2 regions of the Allobosea sp. RIT-PG3_2 genome follow, and region 1 is predicted to be linked to the other one. Evidence: predicted binding sites of a transcription regulator. Region 1 holds the regulator's gene; the other holds the start of a gene.
What was found. Region 1 encodes LexA, which represses DNA repair genes until DNA is damaged. Its sites were predicted from a motif close to TGTTCNNNNTGTGTTCNG; they were not measured.
Positions count from the first base shown of each region.

Region 2: AC2FAN_RS26915 (DUF763 domain-containing protein) is a predicted target of LexA. The motif match lies at 1,523-1,540, and genes of this name have one in related genera.

Region 1 is NZ_JBXWCA010000005.1:320,014-324,714, forward strand. Features, by position in the region: gene AC2FAN_RS17235 (ComEC/Rec2 family competence protein) at 1-2,129, shown strand, start outside; gene lexA (transcriptional repressor LexA) at 2,123-2,839, opposite strand; gene AC2FAN_RS17245 (molybdopterin molybdotransferase MoeA) at 2,921-4,132, opposite strand; gene moaC (cyclic pyranopterin monophosphate synthase MoaC) at 4,190-4,672, opposite strand; gene trpC (indole-3-glycerol phosphate synthase TrpC) at 4,669-4,701, opposite strand, start outside.
Region 2 is NZ_JBXWCA010000016.1:697-5,397, forward strand. Features, by position in the region: gene AC2FAN_RS26910 (hypothetical protein) at 517-840, shown strand; gene AC2FAN_RS26915 (DUF763 domain-containing protein) at 1,550-2,833, shown strand; gene AC2FAN_RS26920 (DNA-3-methyladenine glycosylase) at 2,859-3,404, opposite strand; gene AC2FAN_RS26925 (hypothetical protein) at 3,468-3,725, opposite strand; gene ku (non-homologous end joining protein Ku) at 3,816-4,658, shown strand; gene ku (non-homologous end joining protein Ku) at 4,659-4,701, opposite strand, start outside.

The sequences.
Region 1 (4,701 bases):
TCGCGCTGGAGGCCGAGCGCCGCCGCCCGTTCCTGTGGCTGCCCGTGGCGATGGGCGCCGGCATCGTGTTTTATTTCGCGGCAGATCGTGAGCCGGCTTTGTGGGCGCCGTTGCTTGGCCTCGTCCTGAGCATCGGACTTGCCTTTGCCCTGCGCTTCCATCGCCTCCCATCAATGGCTTGCCTCGCCACAGCCGCGGCTTTTGCCGGCTTCGCGGCGGGGGTCTGGCGTACTGCCGACATATCAGCACCGATGCTGGAGCGGCCGCGGATCGGCAAGCTGACAGGCTATGTCGAAACGGTGGAGGCAAGGGACAACGGCGCCCGCATCGTCGTGCTGGTGACCGACCTCGCAGGCGTGCCGGAGGGTGAGCGCCCGAAACGGGTGCGCGTCAACATCCGCGCCGGCTCCGTCGCGCCCGGGGACCATATCGTCGCGACCGCCCGGCTGCTGCCTCCGCCGGGGCCGGCGCGGGCGGGCGGCTATGATTTCGGCCGCGACGCCTTCTTCAAGGGAATCGGAGCTGTCGGCAGCATATCCGGCAAGCTCGCTTTGGCGCCGCCGCCCTATCCGATGCCGACGCGTCTGGCGATCGATGTGGCGATCGACAAGGCCCGCAACGCCCTGACCCGGCGCATCGCCGAGGCCGGCGGCGGGCAGGGCGGCGCGGTGGCGGCCGCGCTCGTCACGGGCAAGCGCGGGCTGATCACCGAGGCGACCAACAACGACCTGCGCGCCGCCGGCATCTACCATATCGTCTCGATCTCGGGGCTCCACATGGTGCTCGCTGCCGGCACGATCTTCTGGCTGGTGCGAGCCCTGCTGGCGATCTCGCAGACGATCGCATTGCGTTGGCCGGTCAAGAAGCTCGCCGCCGTAGCCGCCATGCTCGGTGCAACCGCCTACTGCATCTTCTCGGGCAGTGACGTCGCGACCGAACGCTCGCTGATCATGACGCTGGTGATGCTGGGCGCCATCCTGGTCGACCGCGCGGCGTTGAGCATGCGCAACCTCGCGCTCGCTGCGATGATCGTGCTGCTGCGCGAGCCCGAGGCGCTGCTCGGGCCGAGCTTCCAGATGTCCTTCGGCGCGGTCGCGGCACTGATCGCCTTCGCCGAACGTTGGGAGCGGCGGGACCGTGCCCGGCCTCCGCCAGTTCTGCCTTGGCCTGTCGGCCCGCTCTGGACCGCAGCGCTCGGCATCGTCGTCACCACCCTGCTCGCCACGGCGGCGACCGCGCCCTTCGGCGCCTATCACTTCCAGACCTTCAATCCCTTCGGCCTGCTCGGCAACGCCATGGCGCTGCCCTTCGTCTCGCTCTTCGTCATGCCGGCGGCGGTCTTCGGCGTTTTGGCCTATCCCTTCGGGCTGGATTGGCCGGCCTGGGCGCTGATGGGGCTCGCCTCGGATGTCGTGCTGAAGGTGGCGCACTGGGTCGCGGCCATCGACCATTCAACGGTGATGATCGCGGCCTTCGGTCCCGCCGTGCTCGTCTGCTTCGTTCTGGCGTTGCTCTGGCTGACGCTCTGGACAACGGCCTGGCGCTGGCTCGCGGCCATCCCGCTGATGTTCGGCGTCGCCGTCGCCGGCAAGCCCGAGCGTCCGGAGATCCTGATCGAACGCGACGGCTCCGGCCTCGCGCTGCGCGGCGCCGATGGCCGGCTGGCCATCGCCGGAAAGCCCAGCCGCTTTGTCTTGCAACAATGGCTCGCGTCCGATGGTGACAGCCGCTCGCCGGATGATCCGACGCTGCGGGCCGGCATCGTTTGCGACACCCTGGGCTGCATCGGCCGCACGGCCGATCAGCGCACCGTGTCTTACACGCGCGATCGGCTCGCAATCATCGAGGACTGCCTCCGCGCCGACCTCGTCGTCACCGCGATTCCCTGGAGCGGCGCCTGCAAGGCGAGGTTGATCAGCCGTGGCGCGCTGAGCCGCGACGGGGCGACCTCGCTCTATCGAACAGCGACAGGCTGGAGCAGCCATGTCTCGGAGCAGGGCGCCGCAGACCGTCCCTGGAGCCGCCGCCGCGAGCAGCCGCAGCCCGCGCCGCGGGCCAACAATCAGCCGCCCACCAACCCGGCATCGGTGTCCGTCGACAGCGACGCCGACATCGAACGGCTTCAGTAGCGCCGCATCAGATTGACGAGACGGCCCTGGATCTTGACCCGGTCCGGTCCGAGCACGCGGGTCTCGTAGGCCGGGTTCGCCGCTTCGAGCGCGATCGAGGAGCCGCGCTTGCGCAGCCGCTTGAGGGTAGCCTCTTCGTCGTCGATCAGCGCCACGACGATATCGCCGGTATTGGCCGTGTCCTGCCTGCGGATGACGACCGTGTCGCCGTCGAGAATGCCGGCCTCGACCATCGAATCGCCACGCACTTCGAGCGCGTAATGCTCGCCGGAGCCGAGCATGTCGGGCGGCAGTGAGACGGTGTGGCTGCGGCTCTGGATCGCCGAGATGGGCGTGCCGGCGGCGATGCGCCCCATGACCGGAATCGCGATGGAGGAACGGCTGTCCTCATCGGCTCCGGAACCCGGGCGTGGCTTGCCGAGGCTGGGCTGCGATCCGAGACCGCCCTGGACGATGGCCGGGCTGAAGCGGGGGCGCTGCTGCGGAGCGCCGAGACCATCGGGCATCTTGATGACTTCGAGCGCGCGCGCCCGGTTGGGCAGGCGGCGGATGAAGCCGCGCTCCTCCAACGCCATGATCAACCGGTGGATGCCGGATTTCGAGCGCAGATCGAGCGCGTCCTTCATCTCGTCGAAGGAGGGCGGCACCCCGCTCTCGCGCAAGCGTTCCTGGATGAAGCGCAGGAGTTCGTGTTGCTTGCGTGTCAGCATGGTTGCCGCCAGCCCCTCAAAGCGCAGATTCGAAACAAAGCACGAACACCATACGCGTTCTGCTTGTGTTCCGCAAGCGGCCTACCGCAGCGGCAGGATCCGGCAGGGATCGCCCGTTTTGGCCGCGTCGGCGAAGGCGGGGCGGATCGTCAGCGCCTGGGCTCGCGCCAGCGTGCCGAGCATCGAGGAATCCTGCCGGCCGAAAGGCGTCGCCACCCATCCCTCCGGGGTCAACGCCAGCTCGGAACGCAGATAATCCTCGCGTTCGTCATTCCCCGGCATGTCGCGTCCCAGGACGGCCGGGATGCTCCGGTCCCGATCCGCATCGGCCATGCCGAGCAAAGCCTCGATCAGCGGCAGCACGAAAAGGTGGCCGCAGACGATCGAGGAGACCGGATTGCCGGGCAGGCCGACCACGACCATGCGGCCGAGCCGGCCGGTCATCATCGGCTTGCCGGGCCGCATCGCGATCTTCCAGAAGCCGAGCTCCATGCCCGCCCGCGTCAGAGCCTCCTGCACGAGGTCATGGGCGCCGACGGAGGCGCCGCCGAGCGTGATCAGCACATCGGCATCGGCGGCCTCGGCCTGTCCGATCTTGGCGGCGAGATCGGCATGATCGTCGCGGGCGATACCGAGATCGAGGGGAGCGCCACCGGCTTTCTCGACCAGCGCGGCGAGTGAAAACGAGTTCGAGGCGACGATCTGGTCGCGCCCGACGGGCTCGCCGGGAGCGACCAATTCGTCGCCGGTGGCGAGGATCGCGACGCGGGGCTTGCGCCGCACCGGCAGAGCCGGATGCCCCATCGCCGCCGCGAGCCCGAGCGCGGCGCTGTCGAGCACGCGCCCGGCCGCCAACAGGACATCGCCTTCGTGGAAATCGAGCCCGGCGGCGCGCAGGAACTTGCCCTTGGTCGGCGGCACGCGCACCCGGATCGCGGGGCTGTCGACGCCGTCGGCATCTTCCTGGATCAGGATGGTGTCGGCGCCGGCCGGCATCGGTGCGCCGGTGAAGATCCGCACTGCCTGGCCCGGCCCGACGCCGCCCTCGAAAGCCCGGCCGGCGGCGGATTCGCCGATCACGGCGAGGCTGACGCCTTCCGCCATGTCGTCACCGCGAACCGCGTAGCCGTCCATGGCCGAGTTGGCGAAGGGCGGCTGGGTGCGCAGCGCCTTCACGTCGGCGCCGAGCACGCGCCAGCCGCATTGGGCGAGCGGCAGGGTCTCGGTTCCGGTCGGCCCCGGAATGCTGTCGAGCAACGCCTTGCGCGCGACGGGGACCGGGGTGAGCGCCATTAGAGCATAATGCCGAAAAGTGGGAACCGGTTTTCGGGCGACATCATGCTCACTCCTCTAACCAGCCTTCGCGTCGTAGTCGCCGGACTGGCCGCCGGATTTGTGCACGAGCCGGATATTCTCGATCCGCATCGCCCGGTCGACCGCCTTGACCATGTCGTAAACGGTGAGGCAGGCGACCGAGACGGCGGTCAGCGCCTCCATCTCGACGCCGGTCTGGCCGGTCATCTTGACCTCGGCGCGCACGCGCACACCCGGAAGCGCCTCGTCGAGATCGAGATCGACCGCGATCTTGCTCAGCAGCAGCGGATGGCAGAGCGGGATCAGCTCATGCGTGCGCTTGGCCGCCATGATGCCGGCGAGCCGCGCCGTGCCGAGCACGTCGCCCTTCTTGGCGTTGCCATCGCGCACGATCGCCACCGTCTCCGGTGCCATCACGACGCTGCCCTCGGCTATTGCCGTGCGGGCCGTCTCGGCCTTGCCGCCGACATCGACCATATGCGCTTGGCCCTGGGCGTTGAGATGGCTGAGCCGACTCACGCCGCGTTCTCTTGCGCCTGCCCGGTCAG
Region 2 (4,701 bases), on a different contig from region 1:
AAAATTGATTCCATTGAGCAGTATGAAGCGGCCACGCAGCGCGTTCATGAACACTCCGGCCGCAATGAGCGCAGCCCTAAAGAGGCTGAGCTGCAAGCGCTCGTTGAGGCCATCCGAGTGGGACAAGACCCACGATGACGCGACCTCGTGGGTCTAGCAGCCGCTATGACAGGCCGGATGACAGGGCCCGAATTGAGAGAAGCACTCCGCTCGCTCGGACTAACGTCCTTGGAATTGAGTCGGCTGATCGGCGCCCCTGAAAGAAGGGTACTTCGATGGCTTCATGACGAAGAGGCGACCCCACGATGGCTCCGCAGCTATTGTGCAGCCATGACAGTTCCAGAGGCAAAGGCCCTTGCATTGGCCTCCCGCGCTGGACCGTGGGCTGACGCGGCAGACCGGAAGGGATGACAAGCCTGAGTTCACTCACTGTTCCAGGAAATCGATAGCTGTCATGTTTGGAACTTGTGCGATCTACCGATGTTATCGGGATAGCCCTCGAAGAAAGACCGCAGCATGCCCGCCGAAAACCCCGCAGTCGCAAGCTTGAAGATCGAACAACGTGCGCAACGTCAGGCTGCTCGTAATAAGGGCCGTGACGCCGAACTTCACGATGCGTTGGAGGGTACATTCCCGGCGAGCGACCCGCTTTCGATGCAAACTTCAGTCACGCCCGGTGCCGCGGAAAACGAATTCGATAACGAGTTGTTCGATATCGCGGGCGAGCGCGTGAGTGAACTTCAGCAGCTGCTCCTCGATGAAATTCGGGCCCGGCCCTTACGGACGCTGGGCTGGGCCGCGGCGGCAGGCGTCGTTCTGGGCTTCTGGGCCGCCAGATAGCTTGTTGGCGCCCTGTGCGCATACCTCGCCGCTCAAGCGACCGGGGCGGTTAAGCTCGCTGCGCTCAGTTGCGGACCACTAGCGTGGCGGTACTCGTCACCATTTTTGCTGGGCGAGAGAGACAGGCTGACTGCAACGTTGTCCCCTTTTTGTGGCCCATCAGCCGCAACCTGGTTCGACATGGCGTAGCCGCGTAGACGCGACATCGCGACCTCCCGAAGGAGATCATCGACGGACGCTACCGTATGTTCGGTCAGCGGCGCGGGGGGACACTAAGAGGCACGCGAATTTAAGCACCGCTTTTCAGCGTGAGGGGTCTTGCCCATGGCGGCCGCATGGGCCGGCAAACTGAGCCCCTGGTGGCCGGATCATTGCCCCCGGCGAACACGATTAGATCGGCCGTTTTCCCAGCGTCGCTCTTGATGCGCTTGAGTACGGCGCCATCCTCGACGGTGAGGCAGTCGTACTCTACGAGCATGGCGCATCGAATTTCGACGCTGGATTGCGCGGTGGGCCTGGAAGGCGTCATCGCTAAGTCGCGGGACACTCCTTATCGATAGGGGCGTTGCAGGGCTCACGATCAGTTGCGTGCGATCGGAAAAAATCGTCATCGTGGGTTTAAATGACCGAACAACTGCGCGACGCTCGTGTTTATCTACGATCTTTTTTGAGATAGAACCGCAGTTCTTGTTTCGTTCGGGAGCAGCGCATGGCACGCCGTTCAGGCAGCGCCGATCTTCCGCTTCATCATGGCCGCGTACCGGGATGGCTCGGGCAACGCATGTCGAGATTGGGGGCGGTCATCTGCGAGGCGATCATTCACCATTACGGTCGCGAGGAATTGCTGCGTCGGCTCGCGCACCCCTTCTGGTTTCAGTCCTTTGGCGCTGTGATGGGGATGGATTGGCATTCGTCGGGGATCACTACGAGCGTCATAGGTGCGCTGAAGCGTGGACTCGCCCCGCTATCCGGCGAGCTGGGACTACATGTCTGCGGCGGCAGGGGCCGCCATTCGAGGCAGACGCCGTTCGAGCTACAGCAGATCGGTGCCAGAACCGGGTTCGATGGAGACGCGCTCGCTAAAGCCAGTCGTCTTGTCGCCAAAGTGGACAGCGCAGCGGTTCAGGACGGTTTCGATCTTTATCTACACGGCTTCTTCGTCACGGATGACGGCCAATGGGTAGTTGTTCAGCAAGGGATGAACGGTGATGGCGGCATCGCTCGCCGCTACCACTGGCAGTCGGAGGGTCTGGGAAGCTTTGTCGAGGCGCCGCACGCCGCCATCGATGGCGAGAGCCAGGGCAGGATCATCAATCTCACCGATGCCCGAGCTGCCCCCTCTCGTGATGGCCAGGTCGCTATTCTTCGTGACGTCGGACCGGACGCCATTGTTCGCGAGTACACTGCCTTGGAGCGAGGCCGTGCAGTGCCCGCGCTGTCGCCCGCGCAGCTCGCCTTGCCTCATCTGGTGATGCCCGCCCACCACGCCGTCAGGCCGAAGGATGTCCTTACCCGAAGGCTTCATGGTGCCCTCGCAGCTGCAGCCGATCGCGCGCCTCATGACTTCTCGGAATTGCTGCTTGTCCCCGGTGTTGGAGCGCGCACGGTACGCTCTTTGGCGATGGTTGCCGAAGTCGTCCACGGAGCGCCGTACCGGTTCAGTGACCCCGCCCGGTTTTCGCTTGCTCACGGTGGCAAGGACCGTCAGCCTTTTGCCGTTCCGACCAAGATCTATGATCAGACGATTTCGGTTCTCAAATCGGCCGTTGAACGCGCAAAGCTAGGCCAGGACGATCGGCTGGCCGCCATCGCGCGCCTCGACCGGGAAAGCCGCCGATTGGAGGGCCTCGTGGAAGGCCCCTCGCTGGAAGAATATGTCCGCGAAGAGTGGCGGCGTTCGGCGGAATATGGCGGCCGAAGCGTTTTCGGCTGGGAGCGCGACGAGCTCGCCGACAGCAACGAACCGAGCAAACAAGCGACTCGCGCTAACTGACTGGCCGTCTCGGCCGCTCATTTCCCTAACCCGTCGGGAACGGCCGGCTCAAATGCGGCGAGCCCGCCAGACCGAAGCGCCAGGGGCGATCGGCGGCCCGAGAGATGCCGATCCGCACGCCGGCGATAATCTCGGGTTCGCCTGAGCGATCCATCACCGAAAACGGCGGCGCGCTTAAACTAAGGCAATCGTGAGCGGCGGTTATGCCAAGGGCCTGGGCCAAGCGCCCGGGCCCCGAACATAGAGGTCGAGTCGAACCCCGGCGCGCTCGCATCTGGTCCAGCCCATATTTCGGGTCGAGGGCCCGGATCAATACGGCCCCGTGATCGGTCGCAACAATGTTCAAGCACCAGTGCAGCCCGTAGGAGCGATAAACATAAGCGCGCCAAGCAGGCCCGAACATCGCGACGTTTGCCATGCTGGGACCGCGAAAACTGTGAGACGCCGGATCGTCAGCCAGATAGGCTTCGGTCTCGACGATCGTTCCGCCCACTCCATCGACGGTCAGATCCATGCCGATGAGGCGCGGAGCGAGCTGCAACGCGTCCATTTCGTTCAATTTATCGATCATATCGGGCTTTTCGTCAGAGGTTTGGCGAACGAAGACCCTGTTCCACGCGAAATACTTCCTGACTCATGCGTCGGCCGCCTCCCGATCAGCGGCATCGACGAGCAGCTTAAGCCCGTTACGGACGGCCATCGTGAGCTCTGGATCATCGTTGTTGTGGCTGCGAACGACCAAGCGTTCTATCTCGCTATCCAGTTCGTGGCGTAAGGTTGACCGACGGCCCCCTGACCCGTCCTCATTGGCTTGACGAATTGCGACGCTCAGCAAGCGCCTCAGGCCCGCATTCAACGCCTTGGCAATGACGACGTCAGGATCATTCGACACTTTGGGCCTCCAACGCCAAATGCTGGAACTATCGTATGTGGTGAGTAGTTCCTCGCTCGGTTTTCGGGTGTTCCTTTTGAGGGCAGTGGCATGGCTCCGCGCGCAATTTGGAAAGGCGTCCTCACGGTCAGCGAGGTGACATGTCCTGTTGCTCTGTACACCGCGGCGTCCACGGCCGAGCGCATCTCGTTTCACACTCTCAATCGCAAAACCGGACACCGGGTGCACAGACAGTTCGTGGACGAAGTGACGGGAAAGCCGGTCGAGAAAGAAGATCAAGTCAAGGGTTATGACCGTGGCGCCGGGGACTATATCGTGCTTGAGCCGGATGAGATCGCCGATGCTATCCCCGAAAGCGACAAGACCCTCGACGTCGCTACATTTTTACCGTGTGACGAGATCGACGACGTCTTTTTCGACAGGCCCTATTATGTTGCGCCTAGTACGCCCGTCGCGTCCGAAGCCTTCAACCTCATTCGCGACTCCATGGCTGCTCAGAAGAGTGCCGCCTTGGCGCGAACAGTGATCTTCCGCCGCATGAGGTCGATTCTGATCAGGCCGCACGGCGAAGGCCTCATCGCCACGACACTGAATTTCGACTATGAAGTGCGGTCGGCCGAAGAGGCATTCAGCGACATTCCCAAGATTAAGATCGAGGGCGAGATGCTCGAACTTGCTGAGCACATCATTAAGACGAAGGCCGGTGAATTCGATCCGAAGAACTTCGATGATCGTTACGAGGCTGCGCTCGCCGAGTTAGTCAAAGCCAAGATCGAAGGGCGGAAGATCAGGCCTCCAAAGCGCCAAGAACCCTCAAAGGTGGTCAACTTGCTGGATGCCTTGCGCCAGAGCGCCAAAACAAACGATAAGCCGGCGGCAAAATCGAAAGCCGCAAGCAAGGCCAAAGGCCAGCCCCAGCGCAAGGCTGGCTGATTATGTCTTGCGTGGTTCGAGACTCTTCCTGAGCGCGTCCATA